Regions from separate parts of the Spongiibacter tropicus DSM 19543 genome, predicted to be linked through region 1. Evidence: predicted binding sites of a transcription regulator. Region 1 holds the regulator's gene; the other holds the start of a gene.
What was found. Region 1 encodes LexA, which represses DNA repair genes until DNA is damaged. Its sites were predicted from a motif close to ACTGTNTNTANANACAGT; they were not measured.

Region 1 (3,408 bases):
TCCTCCCTCATCAGGCGGAAATTGACCCCAAATACAACTTCCTGTTCTCGGCGCCTGCTGAGGACGACGAAGGTCGCGATACGGTGATTCGCTACAGCCGTAAGACGAAAGAGCAGTACGTACAGTCAGAAGTTGAGGGAAAACCCAGCGGTTGGTCAGCCTTTTATGAAGGCGGGAAATGGGTGGCGAGAGTCAAAGCGAAAAAGACCAGCCGTAAGACATCAGACAAATAGGGCGGGACAGCATGTCGTCAGAAACCTACCGAGGGCAATGCAACCTCCATCTGTTTCTTGCCCGACAGTATTTGAACCAACTGACCGAGGGCAGTCGGGAAGAGTGGGGAGGGCATTTCCATCGGGCTTGTCTTGAATCCTGTCTCTGGCAACTGCGGCTGGCTTACGAGAGCCATTTAGCGGATTTGCTATTCCAGCAACCCCGGTTTCAGCAGGCGATTCCTATCGGTCGTTATTCGGCCCGCGTCCTCTCATCAGGTGAGCATCCGCCGGAAATAGCGGAACTGGCTGACAGGGAAAGCCATGACGCGCGACTCAAATGGGTATTGGAATACGCGTTTATCAATGCGCCCTCTGCGGTGCAGGCATCTTCCGGCGCACTTATTGCTTCTTCTCGCGGTGAGGATGACTCGCTGCAACGGAGCTGGGAGGCCCTGGAGTTCCTGAGTGATACCGTGAACCGGCATCGGGCGACGCTGCAGGAATACTGATTGGCCGGAGATAGGCTGCCTTTGTTACACTACCGGTCAACCCCGTTGTTCGGGCAAGATCGACTCAAGGGATATTCTGTGCTGTCTTATTTAGAACTGGTTGAATTGGCAAATGGCGATATTGTGCTGCAGCGCTCTGAGGGCGATGAGCAGCCGTTGGTGACCATTCGCTTTTCTGATGAGACCCGCAAGCAGATTCCGGGCTCATGCCTGGAGCTGGCCAGGGTTATGGTGCAGGCGGGGCTGGAAGCCGCGCAGATCATCAGCGATGACGTGGAAGATGATGTCGATGATGATGAAGACGCCATTGACGGCGTGTTGCCTCAATCTAAAACCGTGCATTGAGCACGGTTTCCTTTCTGTATACGTTCAATTAATCCTGTAAGTGGATTACCAGACATTCGGCCTGACCTGCCTTTGCAGCTTGGGTTAGCAGTTGTCGCTCGGCAGCTCCCAGTGAGCCTTTCAGTAACACCGCGACGGTGTGGCTCTTTCCGCGCTCAAGGGCACGAGCAGCGATATTGCAGAGGCTGCCTTCATTTACAACGACTTGCAGGATGCGCTGTCCTCGTTCAGGGCTGTTGGCGTCCAGTAGCGGTTTGACCGGCCGATCTGCAACCCAGCAAAGCCAGCGCGGATCGGTGCTCCCGCAGAGCTGGCCCAGCATGGCGGACAGCAGAGTGCGCGACAGTTGCGCCTGGCTGCTAAGGGTGATTTCCGTAATGTGCGCGTTGTCAGCCGGGTGCTGCTGATCAAAAAGAGGGCGTTGTTCAAAAGCCATGTTCAGTTTCCTCGACGCAATACGCCTACGCTCAGGCCTTCGATAGCAAAGTCCTGTTCACGCAGGTCAACTTCAATGGGGGCGTAGTCCGGGTTTTCCGCAATTAACAGCAAGCGGTGGTTACTTTTCTCTTTCTGCAGGCGCTTAACGGTAACTTCGTCACCGATTCTCGCGACAATAATCTGCCCGTTATGGGCAACGGGAGTGCGGTGAACGGCGAGGAGGTCGTTCTCGAAGATGCCCGCATTGATCATGCTGTCACCGCGAACACGAAGGAAATAGTCTGCAGCCGGGGTAAACAAATTTGGCGAGATGGCGCAGTGATCTTCGATGTGCTCCTCCGCGAGGATAGGGCTACCTGCTGCCACTTGACCCACAATGGGGATGCCGAGTTCTTCCGGAAGACGGATGCCACGAGAAGCGCCGGGAATGATTTCAATGGCGCCTTTTCTCGCCAGTGCCTTGAGATGTTCTTCCGCCGCATTGGGCGAGCGGAACCCCAGCTCCTTGGCAATATCTGCCCGCGTCGGAGGGTAGCCTGTGTCTTCAATATGGCTTTTGATAAGTTCGAGAACCTGAGCTTGTCTGGCAGTTAGCTTTTCCATAATCGCGGTCTGGTTATCTATACAGTAACTGTGAGTATATACAGTATTTTATCCAGTGCAAGCGCTGCCCTGTATTTTCTGAAGCGAGGGTATGGTGTGAAGAGGCCCGCCCCAGTAAAGCCGTGGGCGGGCAGAGGGGGGAGAGGGTTTCAGTAGTCGTCAAAAAGGCCGTTGACGACGTCAGTTTCTATTTCGTGTAAGGGGTTGCAGAGTTGTTCCGGTATTAAGCCGTCGCCCCAGTCGCGGTAGTCGTCGTCGCTGAGCTCAAAGGCATTACGCCAGTCCTCGGGTTCTTCGATACTCTGCAGGGCGAGCTGTCGCCAACTCTCCAGATCATATTCGCAAATCTCGCCATCAATCATTTGCACTTCGATGGTGTGTTCCCGGTCGTCGATCGCAACGACTTCAAACTGCTGGTCAGTTTCAAGGTCTTTGTACCAGCTGCCAACTTGAGGAGCTATGCTCGCCATAACGCTTGCCTCCTTTCTTCGACTTTTGCACCAAGCTATCACTTCCCCTTGGGGTGTCCAGTCGGTATTTGCGCGTCGATAACCGTGGTTTCTCCTTAGTGAATTATTGGATGCATGGCGAAATCCAAGCGCTTTCAGAGGGATGGCTACCTAAGTTAAACTGCTTTTCCCATTTTGACCGCGCTTTTTTAGTGCAGCCAGCTATAACGGACGCGGTCATAACAAATAATCTGTCTAGCGCGGAGGAACTGCGGTGCTGTCTCAGGACTGGCTAAAGGGTGTGGAGTTTTCTAATTACCCATGGCTTACAGAAGTCTTTATCGTCGTCTTGATCATGCTGACGGCCAACTTATTCGTCGGACGACTGCTCAATAAGCTGGCGGAGAAATTTGCCAGAACGCACAACCTCTGGGACGACGCCTTGTTGCTGGCGTCTCGCAAGCCACTAATTCTGATGATTTGGGTCGTTGGTGCCAGTCACGTACTGGAGATTATTGGCGAAAGTACGGATGCGGATATCTTTTCGGCGCTACAGCCCTTCCGCGCGGTAGCGGTAATGGCGATTCTTGGCTGGTTTTTGGTCAAGCTGGTTCGAGAGATAGAAACAGGGATTCTGTCGCGGGAATATGGCGACGACGATGAGCCCATCGACCAGACAACCGTCATGGCGCTCGGCAAGCTGGTGCGCAGCGCGGTGATTATCGTCGTAGTGCTGATGATTCTGCAGAACCTTGGCTACAGTATCTCCGGGGTGTTGGCCTTTGGGGGTATCGGCGGGATCGCGGTGGGCTTTGCCGCCAAGGATTTGCTGGCGAATTTCTTCGGTGG
Region 2 (3,408 bases), on a different contig from region 1:
CGAACGCATTAATGGCAGCCCGGTAGGCCAGCCGCGTCGGATCGACAGCGGCAATGCCAGCCAGAAAGCCGAAGACAGCAAAGACGTCACGACGTCGGCGAACCTTGCCTCAAGCGCTGAAACCAGCCTGCTGGAACGCGCCCGTGCGGGCATTGAAGCCAGCGACGGCGTGGATCGCCAGAAGGTCGAAGCGATTAAAACCGCGATTCGCAACGGTGAATTCAGCATCGATGCCGATCAGGTCGCCCGCGCCTTTATTGACCTGGAACTGCAAACCAACCCGGCGTAATGGTGATGAGCGATCTTCAACAGGAACTGCTCAGTCACAGCCAGCGCTTTGAAGCCCTGCTGCAGGAAGAGCTGGACACCCTGCGTAATGGCGGCGATGCCGATCGCCTGCGCGAACTGGCAGAGCAAAAGATGGATTGCAGCCAGAGTCTGGAGAACCTCGACCGCTATCGTCGCCAACAGCCAGACAGCCCCGCGCCCGACAGCGAGGTACTGGAGAGCCTGCGACGCTGCCGCGATCTGAATGAACGCATCGGGCATTTGCTGGAGCGGCGGGCAGACTACAATGAACAGGCCATGCAGGTTCTCGGTCTCAGTACCGTTCCACTGCGGACCTACGACGCCGAAGGACGTCGCGGCGCCAATGCGTACAGCCGCAACCTCGGCGAGGCTTAGAACAGACTCAGCTGACTGGCCTCATCCTCCTCCGCAAACCTTACACCGACCCCCATTAATCGCACCGGGCTTTCGAGTCTCGCCCAAGCTTCCTGCATCAGCGGCGCGTAACAGGCCGTGTCCAGCCCCTGTGGCAAGCGCCGATCGACCGTGGTAATGCGAAACTCCCGGCTTTTCATTTTCACGAAAGCACCGACTATCGGCAGTCCCGTCACCTGACCCAGCCGTTTCTGGAGTTCCTCGATCAACTGCACCAGCGCCGCATCGGCCTCGGCCCCCGGCACCACATCAGTGGCAAAGGTACGCTCGACACTCAGTGACTTGCGACGGCGTTCAGGCTTAACCTGGCGCTGATCCTCTCCGCGCGCGTAGCCATAAAGCTGGCGCCCAAAACGCCCGAAGCGTTCTACCAATGCCAGCTCCGACCACGCCTGTAACTGCTCACAGCTTTCGATACCAAGTGCCGACATTTTGGCGGCCATGACTTTACCCACACCGTGGATTTTGGACACCGGCAAATCGCGAACAAACGCCGCGACCTGGTCGGGCCGAATCACCGTCAGACCATCGGGTTTCTGCCAGTCACTGGCAATTTTGGCGAGAAACTTGTTCGGCGCCACACCGGCGGAAATGCCAATGCCCACTTCGGTTTTCACCTCGTGGCGGATCGCTTCGGCGATACGGCTGGCACTGCCCTGAAAATGCGGTGACTCACTCACGTCCAGGTAGGCTTCATCCAGCGACAAGGGTTCAATGCAATCGCTGTAGCGCTCAAAAATCTCCCGTACCTGCATGGCTACCGCTTTGTACTTCGCCATGTTCGGCGGCATCAAAATCAAATCGGGGCAACGCTGCACAGCAATTGCCGTGGGCAAGGCCGAGTGCACACCATAGGCGCGGGCTTCATAGTTACAGGTTGCGATCACCCCTCGACGCGAGGACGCCCCGCCGATTGCCAGTGGCCGACCACGCAGCGATGGGTCATCCCGCATCTCAACCGAGGCGTAGAAACAGTCGCAATCACAATGAATGATTTTTCGCATGAAGAGGAACGCAAGCCAGCGGCGCCGAACCACGCCAAACCCGATACTGTATAAACATACAGAAATTACCTGAAGCGGACGGCATTGTCACGCCCGCAACTCCGGTATACTGTGCGCCCTTAACATCAATGGCAGTAGTAAAGGACATCACTGAATGAGTATTGGCAGCTGGACACCCGAAACCGAAAAAGCCGCGATCAGTATCGACAAGGCTTGGTTGAAGCGTTGTATCACGCTTAGCGACGAAGCCTCGTTGTCAGCACTCCCTGCTCCGTTTACCGATGAAGAGCTGCAACGTTACAGCCCGGTCATGCGGCTGACTCTCGCGCCCTGGCAGGAAGCCGTTGCTGATTTGAGTAACGACGAACTCATTGCACTCATTCGCTTTTTCACCGTTGCTGAAGAACGTATCAGCGGCTGGGATGCCGGTGCGGAATCCCCCGCCATCTGGATCAATAAAGTGCTGCGTCAACGTGGCGAAAAACTGTCGGTAGAGACGCTTCGCTGGATTCGCGCCAACAGCAGCAACCGCTTTATTCCCAACGGCGGATTATAGTCGTCGTTTATCAGGTATTTTTATTATTGAAGGCGGCCAGTTGCTCAGCGCTGGCCTCACGCTGATACTTATCTTTCCACTCGCCGTAGGGCACGCCATAGACCCGCTCACGGGCGGCATCGTAGTCAACACTCTCACCCATCTCCTCAGCGGCGGCAACATACCACTTCGACAGGCAGTTGCGGCAGAAGCCCGCCAGGTTCATCAGCTCGATATTCTGCACGTCTTTGCGACTGTCGAGATGCTCTAGCAGACGTCTGAAAACAGCGGCTTCAATCGCATCAGTTCGTGTTTTTTCCATAACAATGTCTCTTCTTGTGCTCAGTTTGTGTTCATTATCAGAAAATTTGCTATGTTAAGCCAACGAACAGACTTCCTGCTCGCGAAGCCCTAACCCAATAAATGGAGTCATTAGCATGGCTAAACAGAAACTGGACCCTGTAGCACTCATCAGTAAAGAGATCGAATCTCTCGAAAGCAAAGTGGAAAAACTGCGTGACCGGCTTATCAGCGATGCAGAGAAAGCGATGGATCGCGCGAAAGCCCAGGCTGAAAAAGCCAAGGTCAAAATGAAGGCAGAGCAGGACAAACTGCGCGAGCTTCAGCAAAAGGCCAAGAGCAATATGGACAAAACGGTTGAGCGTCAGCTTGAGCGTGCACACAAGGCGATTGATGCCGCCAAGGAACTGGAAGTCGATGCCAAGGCGCTGGTCATTATGGCCCGCGACCAGATCAAAGAACTGAAGTCGGATTATCAGCGTGCTCGCGCCATGGCGAAGGCCGCGCATACTGCCGCTAAAGATTTCGACAAGAAAAACCCCGCGCCGAAGAAGGCTCCCGCAAAGAAAGCCGCGGTGAAGAAGGCACCAGCCAAAAAAGCCCCCGCCAAGAAAGCACCGGCTAAAAAGGCTCCCGCAAAGAAAGCGGCAGTGAAGAAAGCACCGGCTAAAAAAGCCCCCGCCAAGAAAGCGGCAGCCAAAAAAGCGCCGGCTAAAGCTGCGGCGCCCTCACCGAGCAACGGTAGCTGATCACCCTACTCGTCGCTGGCCGGTGACCCGGCCAGCGTCACCACACTGTTCAATATCAACTGAATCAGCTGCGTCTGTCTGGCCACTCCCGTTTTGG

Region 2: dinB (DNA polymerase IV) is a predicted target of LexA. The motif match lies at 1,773-1,790, and genes of this name have one in related genera.

Annotation. Positions count from the first base shown of each region.
Region 1 covers NZ_ATUS01000004.1:97,868-101,275, forward strand. The annotation lists gene topA (type I DNA topoisomerase) at 1-233, shown strand, start outside; gene G411_RS0115295 (hypothetical protein) at 245-724, shown strand; gene G411_RS20785 (hypothetical protein) at 803-1,069, shown strand; gene G411_RS0115305 (hypothetical protein) at 1,098-1,505, opposite strand; gene lexA (transcriptional repressor LexA) at 1,508-2,110, opposite strand; gene G411_RS0115315 (DUF6763 family protein) at 2,260-2,580, opposite strand; gene G411_RS20790 (mechanosensitive ion channel family protein) at 2,915-3,408, shown strand, end outside.
Region 2 covers NZ_ATUS01000003.1:137,855-141,262, forward strand. The annotation lists gene flgM (flagellar biosynthesis anti-sigma factor FlgM) at 1-289, shown strand, start outside; gene G411_RS0114025 (flagellar export chaperone FlgN) at 295-684, shown strand; gene dinB (DNA polymerase IV) at 681-1,727, opposite strand; gene G411_RS0114035 (hypothetical protein) at 1,882-2,283, shown strand; gene G411_RS0114040 (DUF1244 domain-containing protein) at 2,294-2,584, opposite strand; gene G411_RS22365 (hypothetical protein) at 2,700-3,311, shown strand; gene G411_RS0114050 (helix-turn-helix transcriptional regulator) at 3,317-3,408, opposite strand, start outside.